One region of the Streptomyces sp. NPDC002403 genome, then DNA from elsewhere that is predicted to be linked to it. Evidence: riboswitches for the same ligand, from Rfam matches in the RefSeq annotation. Region 1 holds a riboswitch; the other holds the start of a gene.
What was found. Region 1 has a riboswitch for cyclic di-AMP ahead of ACWCPY_RS35885 (transglycosylase family protein). Riboswitches for the same ligand answer to the same signal wherever they lie in the genome.

Region 2: another riboswitch for cyclic di-AMP. It lies ahead of ACWCPY_RS22125 (C40 family peptidase); the one in region 1 lies ahead of ACWCPY_RS35885 (transglycosylase family protein).

Annotation. Positions count from the first base shown of each region.
Region 1 is NZ_JBSFBQ010000055.1:22,570-26,600, reverse strand. It holds gene ACWCPY_RS35900 (DUF501 domain-containing protein) at 1-276, opposite strand, end outside; gene ACWCPY_RS35895 (FtsB family cell division protein) at 336-806, opposite strand; gene eno (phosphopyruvate hydratase) at 904-2,184, opposite strand; gene ACWCPY_RS35885 (transglycosylase family protein) at 2,471-3,229, opposite strand; cyclic di-AMP (ydaO/yuaA leader) riboswitch at 3,233-3,404, opposite strand; gene ACWCPY_RS35880 (transglycosylase family protein) at 3,705-4,031, opposite strand, start outside.
Region 2 is NZ_JBSFBQ010000020.1:5,950-9,980, reverse strand. It holds gene ACWCPY_RS22135 (ATP-dependent Clp protease proteolytic subunit) at 1-627, shown strand, start outside; gene ACWCPY_RS22130 (hypothetical protein) at 636-944, shown strand; cyclic di-AMP (ydaO/yuaA leader) riboswitch at 1,359-1,524, shown strand; gene ACWCPY_RS22125 (C40 family peptidase) at 1,528-2,001, shown strand; gene ACWCPY_RS22120 (ATP-binding protein) at 2,142-2,573, opposite strand; gene ACWCPY_RS22115 (helix-turn-helix domain-containing protein) at 2,778-3,638, shown strand; gene ACWCPY_RS22110 (DUF397 domain-containing protein) at 3,666-3,872, shown strand; gene ACWCPY_RS22105 (8-amino-7-oxononanoate synthase) at 3,865-4,031, opposite strand, start outside.

The sequences.
Region 1 (4,031 bases):
CGTACCGAGGCGCTCGGTCATCTCCTTCATGACCCCGTTCGCCTCCAGCGTGCCGATCGCGGACGCGGCGCGCGGGCACGTCAGGTAGTACGTCGTCGGGAACGGCGTACCGTCCTCCAGCCGGGGCTGCGTCTCGACCACGTCCGGGTTGCCGCACGGGCAGCGGTGCGCGATCGCGCGCAGCCCGCGCGGCGGGCGGCCCAGCTGCTGCTGGAACGCGGCGATGTCCGCCTCGGTGGGCGCGGTGGGCTCGGTCTGCGGAGGGGGGGTTTCCATGCCTGCCTAGGTTCTGATCGGGCTGCTCGAACTGCGGTTCTGCAGAGGGATGAAGAGAGTCAGTCGCGGTCGGCGCTGTCCACGCCGTCCCAGAGGTTGGAGTGCCACGGCCGGCCGGACTCGTCCGTCCTGCCCTCGCGCTCCTTGACCGCGTCGGGGTCGATCACCGTGTAACCGGTCTCCCCGGGAAGAAGGTAGTGCAGATGCGTACGGGCCAGCTGCCTGATGTACGCGTCGTCCTGGAGGCGCGCCTTCTCGTCGCGCAGCTCCTCGGTACGGGTCCTGGCCTCCCGCGCCAGGCGCTCCTGATCGGCGATCTCGTCCTGCTGCGAGACGTACTGCCGCATCGGGTACGCGAGCGCGACCACCAGGGAGCAGACCACGAGCGCGAGGAAGGCGGCCCGGCCGGTGAGCCGTGAGCGGCGGGCCTGACGGCGGTTCTGGGACCGGTAGACGCGGGCGGCGGTCTGCTCGCCGAGCAGCCGCAGCCGGGTCGCGGTGGAGAACCGGTCCCGGTCCTTCGCGGCCATGTCCCCGCCTCCCCATTACGCACGTCCGTCCCCGCACACGGTACGGGACCGAGTGCGGGGACGGACGGAGGCCGGGGTACTTGCCCCGCCGGACCTGTCAGACCTTGAACCGCGGGAAGGCCGAACGGCCCGCGTACACCGCGGCGTCGTCGAGGATCTCCTCGATGCGCAGCAGCTGGTTGTACTTGGCGACGCGGTCCGAGCGGGCCGGGGCGCCGGTCTTGATCTGGCCGCAGTTCACGGCGACCGCGAGGTCGGCGATGGTGACGTCCTCGGTCTCGCCGGAGCGGTGGGACATCATGCACTTGAAGCCGTTGCGCTGGGCCAGCTCGACGGCGTCCAGGGTCTCGGTCAGCGAGCCGATCTGGTTGACCTTGACGAGCAGGGCGTTGGCGGAGCCCTCCTCGATACCGCGGGCCAGGCGCTCCGGGTTGGTGACGAAGAGGTCGTCGCCGACGATCTGCACCTTGGCGCCGAGCTTGTCGGTGATGACCTTCCAGCCGGCCCAGTCGTCCTCGTACAGCGGGTCCTCGATGGAGACCAGCGGGTACGCGGAGACGAGCTCCTCGTAGTACTCGGTCATCTCGGCGGCCGAGCGGGCCTTGCCCTCGAACTCGTACTTGCCGTCCTTGTAGAACTCGGACGCGGCGACGTCGAGCGCGAGCGCGATGTCCTTGCCCGGGGCGTAGCCGGCCTCCTTGATGGCCTCGATGATGAGGTCGAGGGCGGCGCGGTTCGACTCCAGGTTCGGCGCGAAGCCGCCCTCGTCGCCGAGACCGGTCGACAGGCCCTTGGTCTTCAGGACCTTCTTCAGCGTGTGGTAGACCTCGGCACCCCAGCGCAGCGCCTCGGAGAACGACTCGGCGCCGATCGGCGCGATCATGAACTCCTGGATGTCCACGTTGGAGTCGGCGTGCGAACCGCCGTTGAGGATGTTCATCATCGGAACGGGCAGCAGGTGCGCGTTCGGGCCGCCGAGGTAGCGGAACAGCGGCAGGTCCGAGGCCTCGGAGGCGGCGTGGGCGACGGCCAGCGAGACGCCGAGGATGGCGTTGGCGCCGAGCGAGCCCTTGTTCTCGGTGGCGTCCAGGTCGAACATCGCCTGGTCGATCAGGCGCTGCTCGGTGGCGTCGTAGCCGACGAGCTCCGGGCCGATCTGCTCGATCACGGCGAGGACGGCCTTCTCGACGCCCTTGCCCTGGTAGCGGTTGGGGTCACCGTCACGGAGCTCGATGGCCTCGAACGCACCCGTGGAGGCGCCGGACGGAACGGCAGCACGGCCGGTGCTGCCGTCGTCGAGGCCGACCTCGACCTCGACCGTGGGGTTTCCGCGGGAGTCGAGGATTTCCCGGGCTACGACGACGTCGATGGACGGCACGAGGCATCTCCTTCTGGGATATGACGCTGTTTGTGCAGGGTCGCTTTGGCCTTGCGCCAAGAGCCTAACCGGCCCGGCCCGCTCAGCCCGACGACCGCCCGACCCCTGGGACGAAAAAGGACCCGAGGGCACACATTGCCGGGCAAACGGTCAGAATTCTACTGACCGGTAACTACAACACTTGAACGGTCCGCCGCTCCCCCGAGCGCGGACGGCAGAACCCCGGCCCGGCGCGTACGGGGGAACGCGCGCCGGGCCGGGGTGCTCGGGGAGGAGCGAGCCGTGACTACTTCGTCAGGTGCAGCTGCTGACCCGGGTAGATCAGGTCGGCGTTCTTGACGATGTCCTTGTTCAGCTCGAACAGCTTCTGCCAGCCGCCCTCGACCTTGTGGTCGGCGGCGATCTTGCTCAGCGAGTCGCCGGAGACGACCTTGTACTCGCCGTCGCCCTTCTTGACCTTCTCGCCGGTCGGGGTGGTGACGGTCTTCTTCGACTCGGCCTGCGGGGCGGCGGAGCGGTCCGAGCGGGAGGCGGCGGGAGCCTCGGTGCGCTCGCTCTGCTTCGGCTGGGCCTGCTGCTTCGGGGCGGCCGGGGCGCTCTGCTGCTCGGAGGCGCCGGAGCTCGCGGTGGAGTTGGAGGAGGAGCCGGTGTCGACGCCCGGGTCGACGCCGTCGTTGGTCAGGTTGCCGGCGCCGGCGCAGCCCCAGGCGCCCGGGCCCTGCATGTCGAGGAGCCGCTCGGCGGTGGCGATCTGCTGGGCCTTGGTGGCCAGGTCGGCGCGGGGGGCGTACTGCGTACCGCCGGCGGCGGCCCAGCTGGACTGCGAGAACTGCAGACCGCCGTAGTAGCCGTTGCCGGTGTTGATGGACCAGTTGCCACCGGACTCGCACTGGGCGACGGCGTCCCAGGTGGCGACGGAGGCGGCGGAGGCGCCGGTCGCACCCATCAGGGGCACGGCGACAGCGGCACCGGCGACACCGGCGAGCGTGGCGATACGGACGGCCTTGGACGGGCGGCGGTGCTTGCCCTTGCTGGAAAGCAGCATGGAACTTCTCCTCACCGACGCCTACGAGGTGAGCTGTCGGGTTCGGGCCAAGTGAGTTGCCCGGTCGCACGTCCTAGCACGCGACTTCACCCCAAGCCGGTCCTGATGCGTCTCTCGACGATCGGGCCCGGCGCTTACCTGGGTCCCCCGCTCCTGCCTACGGCGCTTTACGCGTCTGTTCCCTTCGACCGACGGCAGGATTCGGCGTGACGGTCGACGGGGCCCGCGGTGCGAGCGGTTCCGACCGTAAACATACGCAACCCTCACATTCAAAGATGGACACATCGGACAATCCACCCGTACTTGCATCTGAAGAACCGTCGTTTCCGCAGGTGGGACGCGATGCGGAAGGGGCCCCCAGGCGCGACACGCCAGTTGACGCAAAGAGACCCATGTCTCACTTACGCATAAGTGGACATAGGTCCCTGAACTACCCCGATTTTCGAGGTGTTTTTAGTCGATTATCAGACTGCCTTCACTGGTCCTTCACATCGAGATCGAGGCTCTGGCCAGGGAGGATGAGGTCCGGGTCGGAGCCGACGGCACCCTTGTTGGCCTCGTAGAGCGCGGGCCAGCCACCGGGAACCTTCTGTGCGTCAGCAATCGACCAGAGGTTGTCGCCGGGGCGGACGGTGTACGTGCCGTCAGCCGTCGGCTCGGCCGTGTCGCGCGCGTCGCTGCCGCCGCGGGAGGCGTGCCGGCCCGACTCGCGGTCGCCGCCGTCCGTGCCGCGGCTCCCCTCGGCGGCCGGCGCGCCACGGTGCTTGCCGCCCACGCCACTGGACGAGCCGGGCGTGTCACG
Region 2 (4,031 bases), on a different contig from region 1:
CCCACCGCCCGTCATGTACTGCCCGAGTTCACCGAGCGCACGACCAACGGGACCCGAACCCTCGACCCGTACTCCAAGCTGCTGTCCGAACGGATCGTCTTCCTCGGTACCCCGGTCGACGACGCCGCGGCCGGCGACCTGATCGCGCAGTTGATGTACCTGGAGCACGATGCCCCGGACCTCCCCATTTCGCTCTACATCAACTCCCCCGGCGGCTCGTTCGGGGCCATGTCCGCGATCTACGACACGATGCAGTACCTCACGTGCGAGGTGGAGACCTACTGCCTCGGCCAGGCCGGTTCCTGCGCCTCCGCGCTGCTCGCCGCGGGCGCCCCCGGCCGACGGCACGCACTGCCCGGCGCGAGGGTCGTCGTGCGGCAGCCCGAGCTCACCGAACCGATGCGGGGCCAGCCGTCCGACCTGGAGATCGAGGCCCAGGAGCTGGAACGGGTCCGCACGATGCTCACCACACTGTTGGCCCGTCACACGGGTCGCGACACCGAGCGGATCACCGGGGACATCGAGCGCGACCTCATCCTCGACGCGGCGGGCGCCAAGGCGTACGGGCTGGTGGACCACGTCCTGGAGAACCGGAAGTCCTCACACCACCCGCGCGGCACGAGGTGAACCCGCCGATGCGGCCACCGGAGTTCCCACCGCTTCCCGCACTGACGGGCGCCGAGGGGGAGTTCATCGACCGCTACCTCGAAGTCCTCGACCAGGTCGGCCGGATCAATCCGGCCCGCGGCAGCGACACCTACGGCGCCCTGCGCGCAGCTCAGGCGCTGGTATCGCACGTGGCCGCGCTGCGGGACGCGCTCGCGTCCATGCACGAGCGCGGGGAGGCGCAGATCCACGCCACGACGCTCGCCCGGGCGCTGCGGGTACTGGACGGGGAGCGGCGGGCCGGGCGCGTCACCGTACCGCCCGCTCCCGCGAGTTGACCGGCTTCCGTGCTCCGCGCGGACGCCGGGACCGGGCCAACTCCCCCCGCCCCGGCGTCCGGCGCCCGGTGGCCGTCACCCAACTCCCGTACCCGACACGCCCGACGATCCGATCGAAATTCCTCGCTCGTTCGGCGTAGGAAGCCCCCCTCACGGGGGACCGCTCAACTTGCGTTTTCCGAGTGGACTGTGATCGAAATCCACCCTTCCACCCCAGGTACGACACCGGTCGGATTCGCCGCCGGAGCCTCGAAAAGCACCATGCCCACCCGAACGGATCAGCCGTGAGGAGCCTCACATATCCCTGTTTCTGCTCGGAAATCAGGCAGTCCGTGAGTCAAGATCCCTGGGACGACAAGCCCCCGCCACCGCGGCGGGGCGGTCCGGGCGGACGCCGAGTCCTGCCGCCGCCCGGATGACTGGTCGACAGATAGTGGATCGGCAGGAGTGGAGGACCCGAGCACAACGGGTCGGCCTGAACACCGGTCGACCCTCGGGGTGAAGCCGCCGCAAGCGGCCGGGCAACTTCGCCAGCCCGAACCCGACAGGTCATCCTTCACAGGCGGCTGACGAAGGGTTGCGCATGACTGCGCAGGTTCATGTCCCGTCTCTGCTCGTCCGGGCCGGAACGGCCTCGGTTCTGACTCTCGCCGCTGTCGGCACCACCATGTTCGCCCCGGGCGCCGCGACGGACGCCCAGGCGGCGACTCTGTCGATGAAGGCGCTCAACATCGCGGCGTCGAAGAAGGGATCGCCGTACAGGTGGGGGGCCACCGGCCCCAACCGCTTCGACTGCTCGGGGCTGACGTTCTACTCGTTCAAGAAGGCGGGCAAGAAGCTCCCCCGCACGGCCCAGCAGCAGTACAACAGGACCCGCCACATCTCGGCCTCGCACAGGAAACGCGGCGACCTGGTCTTCTTCCACTACGGCCGCAGCGTCTACCACGTGGGCATCTACGCCGGAAAGGGCAAGATCTGGCATTCGCCGAGGACCGGCGCGGTGGTCCGGCTGGAGAAGATCTGGACCAAGAGCGTCTACTACGGCCGGGTCCGCTGAGACGGTCCTGCCCGGCGGATCGGGGCCGTGTCCCCGGCCGTGCTCCGCCGGGCGGGGGGCCGGGGCGCGGCGGGTTCGGGGGCGGGGCCGGCGCGGAAGCCGGGTGACCGCGCGGTCGGGCGGTCACCGCAACGCGTCGGTCAGCTCTGCACCGGGACGCTCCACGGAAGCGCGATCCACACCGTCTTGCCACCGTCGGCGGTCGGGCTGACGGTGAGCCGTCCCCCGCACTCCTTGGCCAGGGTGCGGATGATCACCATGCCGCGCCCGTTGTCCTGTTGAACTGCGGCGGGCAGCCGCCTGGGCCAGCGGGGATGGCTGTCCGTCACTCCCAGATACAGCTGCTCCTCCCGCTCCAGCCGGAGGTCCACGGTGAAGGTGGGCGACTGCCCGAAGGTGTGCTGGACGGCGTTGGTCGCGAGCTCCGAGACGATGAGCCGGACGCTGTCGGTGAAATCGGTGTCGGCGACCGGGCCCCATTCGCCGAGCACCCGGTCCACGTAGCTGCGGGCCGCCGAGACCGAGACCGGCTCGCTCGGCAGAGTGACGCTTGCTTCCTGATGGTCTGCCATGGCGAGCCGTCCCTTTCCCACCCGGACGGACCCGCGATCGGTCCGGGTTGTGCTTCGCGCCAGATTGCCATTGATGCTGCCCCCTGGAACGGCGATCCACCAAGATATGCATATATCTGTCGCTCAATGCGGTGAACCCTGCCACACAAGACCGTATGCGGGCGGCACACTGTCCGCTCGGCAGAAGAGGGAGGGAGGCCGCGGATGCAGCACGGCCCTGCGGTTCGGCGCCGCAAGCTCGGGGAGGAGCTCCGGAGTCTGCGCCATGCGTCGGGACTGACCAGTCGGGACGCGGCGCGGATACTCGGCTGGCACCAGTCGAAGGTGAGCCGGATCGAGACCGGAGTGAGCGGGGTGCGGCCCGCCGACGTGACCCGGCTCCTGGACACGTACGGCGTGGACGACACCCGATTGCGGGACCTGCTGGCCACGTTGGCGGGCTCGGCGGGCGGTGGCGGCACCGGATGGTGGCACGCCTATCGCGGCCTGATCCCGCCCCAGTACCGCGACTTCATCAGTCTGGAGTCCCAGGCGCGGACCGCGCGCACGCTGGAGACCTCGGTGGTGCCGGGGCTGCTGCAGACCGCCGACTACGCGCGTGCGGTGACCCGGGCATCGCTGGACGGGCTGCCTTCGGGCCAGTTGGACTCGCTGGTGGAGGTGCGGCTGGCCCGGCAGGGCGTACTGCGGACCGATCCGCCGCTGCGGCTGAGCGCGGTGCTCGACGAGGCGGTGCTGCGGCGCAAGGTCGGCGGGTGCCGGGTGATGCGGGAGCAGCTGCGCCATCTGACCCGGGTCGCTCAACTGCCCCATGTGCAACTTCAGTTGTTGCCGTTCTCGGTGGGCGGATACGCCGGCCTCACCGGGCCTTTCGTTATCTTCTCATTTCCGAGCACTTCTGATCTGGATGTGGTCGTTCTCGACCATTTGACGAGTAGCCTCTATCTGGAGCGGAAAGAAGACCTTGAGGCGTACAGCTCGGCCTTCCGCACGATGCAGGCACACGCGCTGTCGCCGGAGCACTCGTTGGACCTCATCGCCGCGATCGACCGCGGCGGTCGGTGAACCCCGGAGCGCCCGAGGGAGGCCCTCATGTCGGATTGCCTCGCACAGCACGGCTTACGGTGGCGGCGCAGCAGCCGCAGCACGGGCATGAACAACTGTGTGGAGGCCGCACCGTTCGGTGACGGGCGGCTGGCGGTGCGGGACTCCAAGGATGTCTCCAGGCCACCGCTGCGGTTCTCCGCGGCGGCCTGGGCCTCGTTCGTCGGCGGTCTGCACCGGGTGCCGGTCAGCTGACCGGAGCGGTGCGCCGCACGACCGACACGGCGGTGGCGATCTGGTCCTCGGTCAGATCGGCCCGCGCCGTCAGCCTCAGCCGGGACACCCCGTCGGGCACCGACGGGGGCCGGAAGCACCCGACCGCGATTCCGGCAGTGCGGCAGTCGGCCGCCCAGC